2 regions of the Microbacterium luteum genome follow, and region 2 is predicted to be linked to the other one. Evidence: predicted binding sites of a transcription regulator. Region 2 holds the regulator's gene; the other holds the start of a gene.

The links. The regulator HspR, encoded in region 2, represses chaperone genes until heat shock. The targets are predictions, from matches to a motif close to AAGTTGAGTCNNNNNGACTCAACTT.
Region 1: IM777_RS03225 (Hsp20/alpha crystallin family protein) is a predicted target of HspR. The motif match lies at 2,114-2,138, and genes of this name have one in related genera.

Annotation. Positions count from the first base shown of each region.
Region 1 covers NZ_CP063814.1:655,116-659,489, reverse strand. The annotation lists gene IM777_RS03230 (L-serine ammonia-lyase, iron-sulfur-dependent, subunit alpha) at 15-1,502, opposite strand; gene IM777_RS03225 (Hsp20/alpha crystallin family protein) at 1,592-2,062, opposite strand; tRNA gene IM777_RS03220 (tRNA-Arg) at 2,351-2,423, opposite strand; gene IM777_RS03215 (asparagine synthase) at 2,469-3,083, opposite strand; gene IM777_RS03210 (hypothetical protein) at 3,267-3,467, shown strand; gene IM777_RS03205 (DUF4383 domain-containing protein) at 3,604-4,017, shown strand; gene IM777_RS03200 (hypothetical protein) at 4,027-4,374, shown strand, end outside.
Region 2 covers NZ_CP063814.1:3,238,845-3,243,218, forward strand. The annotation lists gene IM777_RS15675 (AI-2E family transporter) at 1-864, opposite strand, end outside; gene IM777_RS15680 (potassium channel family protein) at 874-1,620, opposite strand; gene IM777_RS15685 (heat shock protein transcriptional repressor HspR) at 1,678-2,136, opposite strand; gene IM777_RS15690 (DnaJ C-terminal domain-containing protein) at 2,268-3,272, opposite strand; gene IM777_RS15695 (nucleotide exchange factor GrpE) at 3,281-3,886, opposite strand; gene dnaK (molecular chaperone DnaK) at 3,889-4,374, opposite strand, start outside.

The DNA of each region.
Region 1 (4,374 bases), 940 kb from region 2:
CGGCATCCGGCGGGTCAGCACTCGATGACGTTCACCGCGAGACCGCCCTCGCTGGTCTCCTTGTACTTGTGGGACATGTCGATGCCGGTCTGACGCATCGTCTCGACGACCGCATCGAGCGACACGAAGTGCGAACCGTCCCCGCGCAGGGCCAGCCGCGCCGCGGTGACGGCGGTGGATGCGGCAATCGCGTTGCGCTCGATGCAGGGGATCTGCACGAGCCCACCGACGGGATCGCACGTCAGGCCGAGGTGGTGTTCCATCGCGATCTCCGCGGCGTTCTCGATCTGGCGGTTCGTGCCGCCCATCACCGCCGTCAGTCCGCCGGCCGCCATCGCGCACGCCGACCCGACCTCGGCCTGACAGCCGCCTTCGGCACCCGAGATCGACGCGTTCGCCTTGAAGAGCGACCCGAGAGCGGTCGCCGTGAGAAGGAAGCGGCGGATGCCACGGCGGCGGTTCGCGTCCGCGACGGCGTCGTCGTCCCCCGCGTCGGCGACATCGCCCGCGGTGCCGAACCCCAAGAGGGCACTGCCGACCAGTTCCCCGTGGGGCGTGACGGCGTTTCCGGCGCCGAGTCCCGAGTCGGCCAGGAAACGCCACCAGTACATCGCGACCGCCGGCAGGATTCCGGCCGCACCGTTCGTCGGCGCGGTGACGACCCGGCCTCCGGCGGCGTTCTCCTCGTTCACGGCCAGGGCGAACGCGCCGAGCCACTCTCCCGGCAACTCGCGACCACCGGCCGCAGTGGTGTCCTCGAGCTGTGCTCGGATCACGCTCGCGCGCCGCTTCACCTTCAGCATGCCCGGCAGCACGCCGTCGGCGTGCAGACCCGCCGTGACACAGTCGGCCATCGCATCCCAGATGCGATCGAGGCCGGCCGCGACCTCGGCCTCCGAGCGCAGCGCCGTCTCGTTCATGCGCGCAGCCTCGGCGATCGTCAGGTGGCGCTCGTCGCAGATCGCGAGGAGCTCCTCCGCCGAATCGAAGCGGATCGGTGACGGAGTCGCTTCGATCCTCGGAGCCTCGCCGTCGCGCCGGATGAAACCGCCGCCCACGGAGTAATAGGTCTCCTCAGCCAGCACGCCGCCCTCGTCGTCGCGCGCGACGAGCGTCATCGCGTTCGGATGCTCCGGGAGGCGCGTCCGAGGTTCGAAGCTCACGTCCGCCTTGGCGAAGGGCACCGGTCTCATGCCGCCGAGGAGCATCCGGTCCCCGTCCGCCAGGTTCGACCAGGCCCCGCGGATCGCTCCCGGATCGGCCGTCTCGGGATCGAGCCCGGAAAGCCCGGCCACCACCGCATCCGGAGTGCCGTGGCCGATTCCTGTCGCCCCGAGGGACCCGTAGAGCGCGCACGTAACCCCCGTGACCCGGTCGAGAAGCTTGCTCTCGCGCAGGCGGACGGCGAACTCACGCCCGGCGCGCATCGGGCCGACGGTGTGGGAGCTCGAGGGTCCTATTCCGATGGAGAACAGCTCGAACGCCGAGACATAGGCGCTCATCGCTCCAGGCTACGCCCCACGGACTGCTCCGCGCCGAGACAGAGCGACAGCCCCGGCTCGTGGAGTCGGGGCTGTCGCCGGAGGGAGGTCTACTGTTCGACGGGCGTCGGTCCGTCCGCGGATGCCGCGGAGTGGGACTCATGCGCCTGCAGCACCGAGCGCTGGGCCTCGGTCGCGACCTCGATCTTGCGCGGCTTCGCCTTCTCGCTGACCGGGATCGTCACCGACAGCACGCCGTTGCCGTAGCTCGCCGAGATGCGTTCGGTGTCGATGCCCTGTCCGAGGTTCAGCTGCCGCACGAAGCTCGCCGCCTCGCGCTCCCGTGTGATCCACTTGACGCCGTCGCCCGACGCGAGGGTCCGCTCGGCGCGAATCGTCAGCAGCTGGCCGTCGACGTCGATGTCGACCGAGCCCGGGTCGATGCCGGGGAGGTCGGCGTTCAGGACGTAGTGGTCGCCATCGCGATAGAGGTCCATCGGCATGCGGCGGGGTCCACGTCGCGCGTCGAGGAGGCTCGACGCCATGCGGTCCAGCTCACGGAACGGGTCGTAGGTTCCCATTTCTGCTCCTTCGTAGCGGGTCGGATGCGGCCATCCGACAGTGTCTTGTCCAAGTTGAGTCACATTGACTCAAGTAAGCCCAGATTAGCACTCTCCTCCTGCGAGTGCCAGATCTTTCGATCGCCCTGGGCGAACGGAACGACAAGCATGCCGAAAGGGTCGGGATCAGCCGGCAGCGCCGACCTCGGGACGCCATCGCGCCCGTGTGCCATACGGGCCGACCGCCGCCGGAAACGCGAAAATCCCCCGCCCGATGGGCGAGGGATTCCTCACTGTCTCAACACAGTGCGCGCCTCGAGGGACTCGAACCCCCAACCTTCTGATCCGTAGTCAGATGCTCTATCCATTGAGCTAGAGGCGCAGGACCTCCGCGCGAAACGGCGCGAAGGCCGAGGTTCAGACTACCTCACGATTCGGTCGGTGGCGAATCGATGGCGGCGGCGACGTCTTCCGGTTCGTCCACCGCTCCGACCGTGACGTCGCCGATACGACGGCGGTGGGCTGCCAGGCGCGGCAGATCGACGAGACGCAGAGCCTGCATGCGTGCGGCCCGCATCTGCCCGTAGTCGGGTTCGAGGTCGGGACGTGCTCCCTCGACGACCAGCCGCCGCTGCAGATTCGACTCGACGTCGCCCCAGGCGGCCTGGCGTGCACCGGCGACGAGTTCAGCGACGGCCTCGGCGTCGTCGGCCCGCTCGCGCAGCACCTTCGCGACGCCGGTGTACTGCCGCTGTCGACGTCGAAGGTTGCGGGTGTCCCGATCGCGGTAGTCGTGCGTGCCGTCGGGATCGGAGTACTTCCCCCACGCCTTCTTGCGCTGCTTGCGGGTGAGGTCGGCCGCGGCCTCCTGCTCGGCGGCGAGCGCCAGAAGCGTCTCCCTGGCGAAAGGGGCGACCCGTTCGGGATCGAAGGGCTCGTTGCGCGCGATCGTGTCGACGAGGATGCGGTTGCGCACCGCGAGCCGTGCCGCGGCGTCGGCGATCGAGACACCTTCCGCGATCGCGTCTGCGTTGCGCCCCATCCGCACACCTCCCGTCCACACGAGATCGTATCGTCCGCACCTGAGCCGGATCTGGCATGCGCCGTGTGCGATACCCGTCGCCCGAAGCCCGCGCAAGCCCATCCCCAAGCCCGCACGCGCGCAATAGCGTCTCAACCGGGCCCAGACAGGGACCCGGTTGCCTTTCGAGAAGAGGAGTGACTCATGGGATTCATGGATGACGCGAAGGATGCCGCGGAGACCGCCGGTCGCAAGGCCGGCGAAGCGTGGGAAGACACCCGGGACCGCATCGACGACAAGCTCGACGAGATGCGCGCGGAATCCGACGTCAAGAAGGCCGAAGCAGAGCGCGACTCGGTGAAGGCGAAGAACGAGGCCAACGAGAAGATGCGCGGCGACAGCTGACCCGCTCGCTCCGGGCCCGCGCGACGCAGCGGACCCGGGAGTTTCCGCGGACATCGGCACCCGCGGGCAATCCGAAAATGCCGATACTGCGAATCACCTGTGCGACACCCCGTTGCACAGATTCAGGAGGTTACACATGTCATCGTCACCGAACCGCCTCGTCGCCTCGATCTTCGGCGCGGTCTACATCGTCGTAGGTCTGCTCGGTTTCCTCGTCACCGGCGGCGTCGGATTCATCGCGACCGAGGGTGGGCTGCTCCTCGGCATCTTCGAGGTGAACCCGCTGCACAACATCGTCCACGTCGCGGTGGGAGCCGTTCTCCTCATCGGCGGCCTGTCGTCCGTGGCCGCGGCCAAGGGCATCAACATCGCCGTGGGAGCTGTCTACCTCCTGCTCGGCGTCGTCGGGTTCTTCCTGGTGGGAACCGCGGCGAACATCCTCGCCCTCAACACGTTCGACCACTTCCTGCACCTGGCGAGCGCCATCGTGCTGCTCGGCGTCGGCCTTGCCGCGGACCGGAGCACGTCTGCTCGCGGCCGCCTCGCCTGAGCCGGACAGATGTCGAGCTCGCACGACGCTCGTCGGCGCACCCCCGCGATCGCGTGGACCGTCACGGTTCCCGCGATCGCGGCGTGGGGCGCCGGCCTCATCCAACTCGCCCTCGCGGCGGGCGCGATCACGGCCGACGACTCGTCGCTCGCATCGCGAGCCATCGGCGTCGCCCTGCTCCCTCTCGGCGCGGCGGCGATGGTGTGGGGCGCCGTCGTCCTCGCGCGTGGCGTCCTGCCGCTTCCTCGCGTCACGATCGCCGCATCGATCGGCGCCATCCTGGCGATCGCCGGCGCCCTGATCGTCGACGCGGCGCACACGAGCGCGTTCGCCGCCGCCGCCGCCGTCGCGCTCATC
Region 2 (4,374 bases):
GAGCACCTGCAGGGTGACGTTCACGACGCAGTAGATCGCGATCACGACGAGCATCGTCGGCCAGCCGCCGACGACGAGGGCGAGGACCGCCGGGGGCACGAGACCGAGCACGAACCCGATGTTCGGCACGAAGTTCGTCACGAAGGCGAGGATCGCCCACACCATCGGCGCCGGGATGCCGAGCGCCCACAGCGCGAGCCCGTCGATCACGGCGACGATGAGACCGAACGCGGCGTTGACGACGTAGTAGCGGCGCACGCTGCGGTTGTAGGCCGCGAAGCGCCCGAGGGTCGGTCGGATGCCGGTGCCGAACGCCGTCTCGGCGCGCGAGTACCGCGACGCGTCGGCGGCCATGAAGATGACGTAGGCCAGCACGAAGAAGAACGCCGTGAGCACGCCGAGCACGCTGCCCCCGACCGACGACGCGATCGTCAGCAGGGTCGACGGCGAGAGCAGCGAGGCCGTCGCGGCGGCGATCTGGTCGTCGAGGCCGAGGCCGCGGAGCCACTCCACGACGGCCAGGGCGGTCCGCTGCAGATCTTCGGCGAAGTCCTGCACGAGCCGCCCGAACTGCACGCCGGCGAAGGCGAGCATGACGGCGAGCACGGCGAGGATGAGGTAGCCGAGCACGATCACGGCGGTGGTGGCCGCCCATCGCGGCCATCCCCTGCGGCGCAGCGCCGTGCCGAGCGGCTGGCAGATGATCACGATGACCGCGCCGAGCACGAGCGGCCCGACGACATCGCGGCCGATCGAGAGCCCCACGAGCACGATCACCGACGCGGCGAGTCCGATCACGATCCGCAGCGACGGCGACAGCGCCGGTGGCGCGGGTGCGGCGGGTGCGGGGGCGGGACGCTTCACGATGCCAGGCTAGGCGCTCGGCGGGCGGTCGGTGGATGCGGCGCCGTCGCCCGGCCGGCCGAGGCGGGTTCCGAGGTCGTCGATCTGGGCGGCGAGGGCGCGCACCTGCCCGCGCGTGGCGGCTTCGCCCGCGTCATCCGCACCGGCGGCGGCCCGCTCGAGCACCCACGAGGCGAAGGTGGCCGAGACGACACCGACGACGGCGATGCCGCCGGTCATGAGCAGCACCGCGATGACCCGACCCCACGCGGTGACCGGCGTGTAGTCGCCGTAGCCGACGGTGGTGATCGTGACGAACGCCCACCACAGGGCGTCGCCGAACGAGGTGATGTTCGCGTTCGGGGCGTCGCGCTCGGCTTCGAGCACCGTGAGGGCGGCGACCCAGATGAGGGTGAGGGCGGCACCCGCGCCGTAGACGGCGATGCGTGCGCGGAGGGCCGCACCGGCGGTGCGCTGCAGCACGTGGATGACGGTGAGCGCCTTGAGCAGGCGCAGCGGGCGGAGGGCGGGGATCACCACGACGCACAGGTCGAACAGGTGGGAGCGGAACCAGCGGCCCTTCGGCTTGGCGAGGGAGAGCTGCACGATGTAGTCGATCGCGAACACGACCCAGGTGGCGAACATGATCGCCCGGGCGAGGGAGAACTCGCCACCCTCGAGGTCGGCGATCACCTGCCACGAGTACGCGACGATGAAGGCGAGCGAGGCGATGATCAGCGGCCAGTTCGTGATCTGCTGCCACCGGTCCAACGTCATGCGTTCGAGCCTAGAAGCGCCGCCCGGCGTTGACCGGCAGCCTCGCCGCCCAGGCTCTCACGAGTCGGTGTCGTCGGCGGGAGGCAGGGCGCGGTGCGGACGCCACAGCACGACCTCGGTGGCGCGACGCACGCGGGTGCCGTGGCGCAGCGAGATGACCGAGCCGGTCGCGCCGGCCGCGAACACGCGCGCACCGGGGCGTCGCTCGAGCTCGCTCTTCATGCGGTCTTCGAGGTCGCGCACGCGCAGGTGCAGCTCGCGCACCCGGTTCTCCAGTTCGAGGATGCGCGCGATGGCCGGCAGACTCATGCCCTCCGCCGACATGCGCGCGACCTCTCGCAGCTGCGCGACGTGCCGCAGCGAGTAGCGGCGCGACCCGCCCTGGGTGCGGGCGGGCACGACGAGGCCGAGACGGTCGTACTGGCGCAGGGTCTGCGGATGCATCCCCGCCAGCTCCGCGGCGCCGGCGATGGCGAGGATCGGTGCGTCCTCGTCGATCTCGTCGGGGTCCACCATGTGCTCACCTCGTTCCGTTTCGTCTCCTCGCTCCGCTCGTCGCTCAACGACCGGAAAAGGTTGATCCCAAGGTACTCCGCGGCCACCGGTCACCCCCACCGGTCGTTGAGCGAGCGGAGCGAGACGAAACGCTACGTGCGCGCCTTCGCCATGAGGTCCGCGCGCGGGTTCTCCTTCGGCTCCAGCGCCTGATACGCCGCGAGCGCCTCACGGGCCGCGTCATCCAGGTGCGACGGCACCGCCACCTGCACCTCCGCCAGGAGGTCGCCGGTGCCCTTCTGCGTCTGCACGCCACGACCCTTGACCCGCAGCACGCGCCCCGACGGGGTGCCCGCCGCGACCCGCAGTCGCACCGGGTCTCCGCCGAGGGTCGGCACCTCGATCGTGGCGCCGAGGGTGGCCTCGGTGAAGGTCACCGGCACGGTCACGCGCAGGTTCAGCCCGTCTCGAGTGAACACCGGATGCGGCCGCACGGTCACCTGCACGACGATGTCGCCCGATTCCCCGCCGTCCGGCGAGGGGCGACCGCGGCCGCGCAGGCGGATCTTCTGCCCGTCGCGCACACCGGCGGGGATCTTCACCTTGAACGGCTTGCCGTCCTCACCCTGCAGGGTGATGGTCTCGCCCTTGGTGGCGGTGATGAAGTCGATGGTCGTGCGCGCGGTGACATCCGCACCGCGCGACGGACCGCCGAATCCCTGGAACCCGCCGGAGGGCTGCCCGAATCGACCGGAGCCGAAGCCGGTACCGCGACCGCCCTGCTGCTGGTTGAACATCGAGAAGATGTCGTCGAAGTCGGCGCTGCTGTAGCCGCCGCCCCCACGGCCCTGCCCGAATCTCGAGAAGACGTCCTCGAAGCCCCCACCCTGTCCGGATCCGCCAGCCGTGAAGCGCGCGCCCGAGCCCATGGCCCGGATCTGGTCGTACTCCTCGCGCTGCTCGGGATCGCTCAGCACGGCGTACGCCTCGCTGATCTCCTTGAATTTCGCTTCGGCCTTGGCATCCCCCGGGTTGGAATCGGGGTGGTAGGTGCGCGCGAGCTTTCGGTAGGTCTTCTTGAGGTCGGCGGCGCTGACCTCCTTGGAGACACCGAGGACCTTGTAGAAGTCCTTGTCGAACCAGTCCTGACTCGCCACGTGTCCTCCTACTCCGCCGGAACGGCGACGACGACCTTGGCCGGACGCAGCTCGACAGAGCCCAGGCGGTACCCGACTTCGACGACCTCGAGGATCGTCGGGGTCTCGGTGCCCGGGGTGGGTGCCTGGAAGATCGCCTCGTGGTGCTGGGGGTCGAACGCCTCGCCGGCGGCGCCGTAGGGCTCGATGCCCATGCGCTCGACGACGCCGCGCAGCTTCTCGGCGATCGCGGCGAAGGGCGTGCCCTCGTTGAGGTCGCCGTGCTTCTCCGCGCGGTCGAGGTCGTCGATCACCGGCAGCAGTCCCTTGGCGACCGAGCCCTTGGCGCGCTCGATCTCGACCTCGCGCTGCTCTTCGGTGCGACGGCGGTAGTTGGCGTACTCGGCCTGCAGGCGCTTGAGGTCTCCCAGCAGCTGCGACTCGAGGTCGGCGAGCACCTGGTCCTCGGCGTCGGCACCGGCGGCGTCTTCGGATTGCTCCGCACCGAGGATGTCGTCGACGGTCAGGGCCGGATCCTCCGGCTGAGGGTCGGAGGCCTGAGCCTCCGACCCCTCGTCGCCGGGGACCTCGTTCTCGGGGACCTCGTCGGGTCCCGGTTCGAAGTCCTTGGGCATGGTTACTTCTTCTCCTCCGAGCTGTCCTCGTCCTCGTCGACGACCTCGGCGTCGACGACATCCTCATCGGACTCCGTCGATGCCTGCTCCTCCGACGCGCCGGCGCCGGGGGCGGCCTGCTCGTTCTGCGACGACTGGTAGATCGCCTCGCCGAGCTTCTGCTGGCTCTGGTTCAGCTTGTCGAAAGCCGTCTTCACGGCCTCGTCGTCGTCGCCGGCGAGCGCGGACTTGAGGGCGTCGACGTCGGCCTGCACCTCGGTCTTGACCTCTTCGGGCAGCTTGTCGGCGTTGTCGGAGATGAGCTTCTCGACCGAGTACGACGCGGTCTCGGCCTGGTTGCGCACCTCGGCGGCCTCGCGGCGCTTCTTGTCCTCGGCGGCGTGCTCCTCGGCCTCGCGCACCATGCGGTCGATGTCCTCCTTGGGCAGCGACGAGCCGCCCGTGATGGTCATGGACTGCTCGGTGCCGGTGCCCTTGTCCTTCGCGGA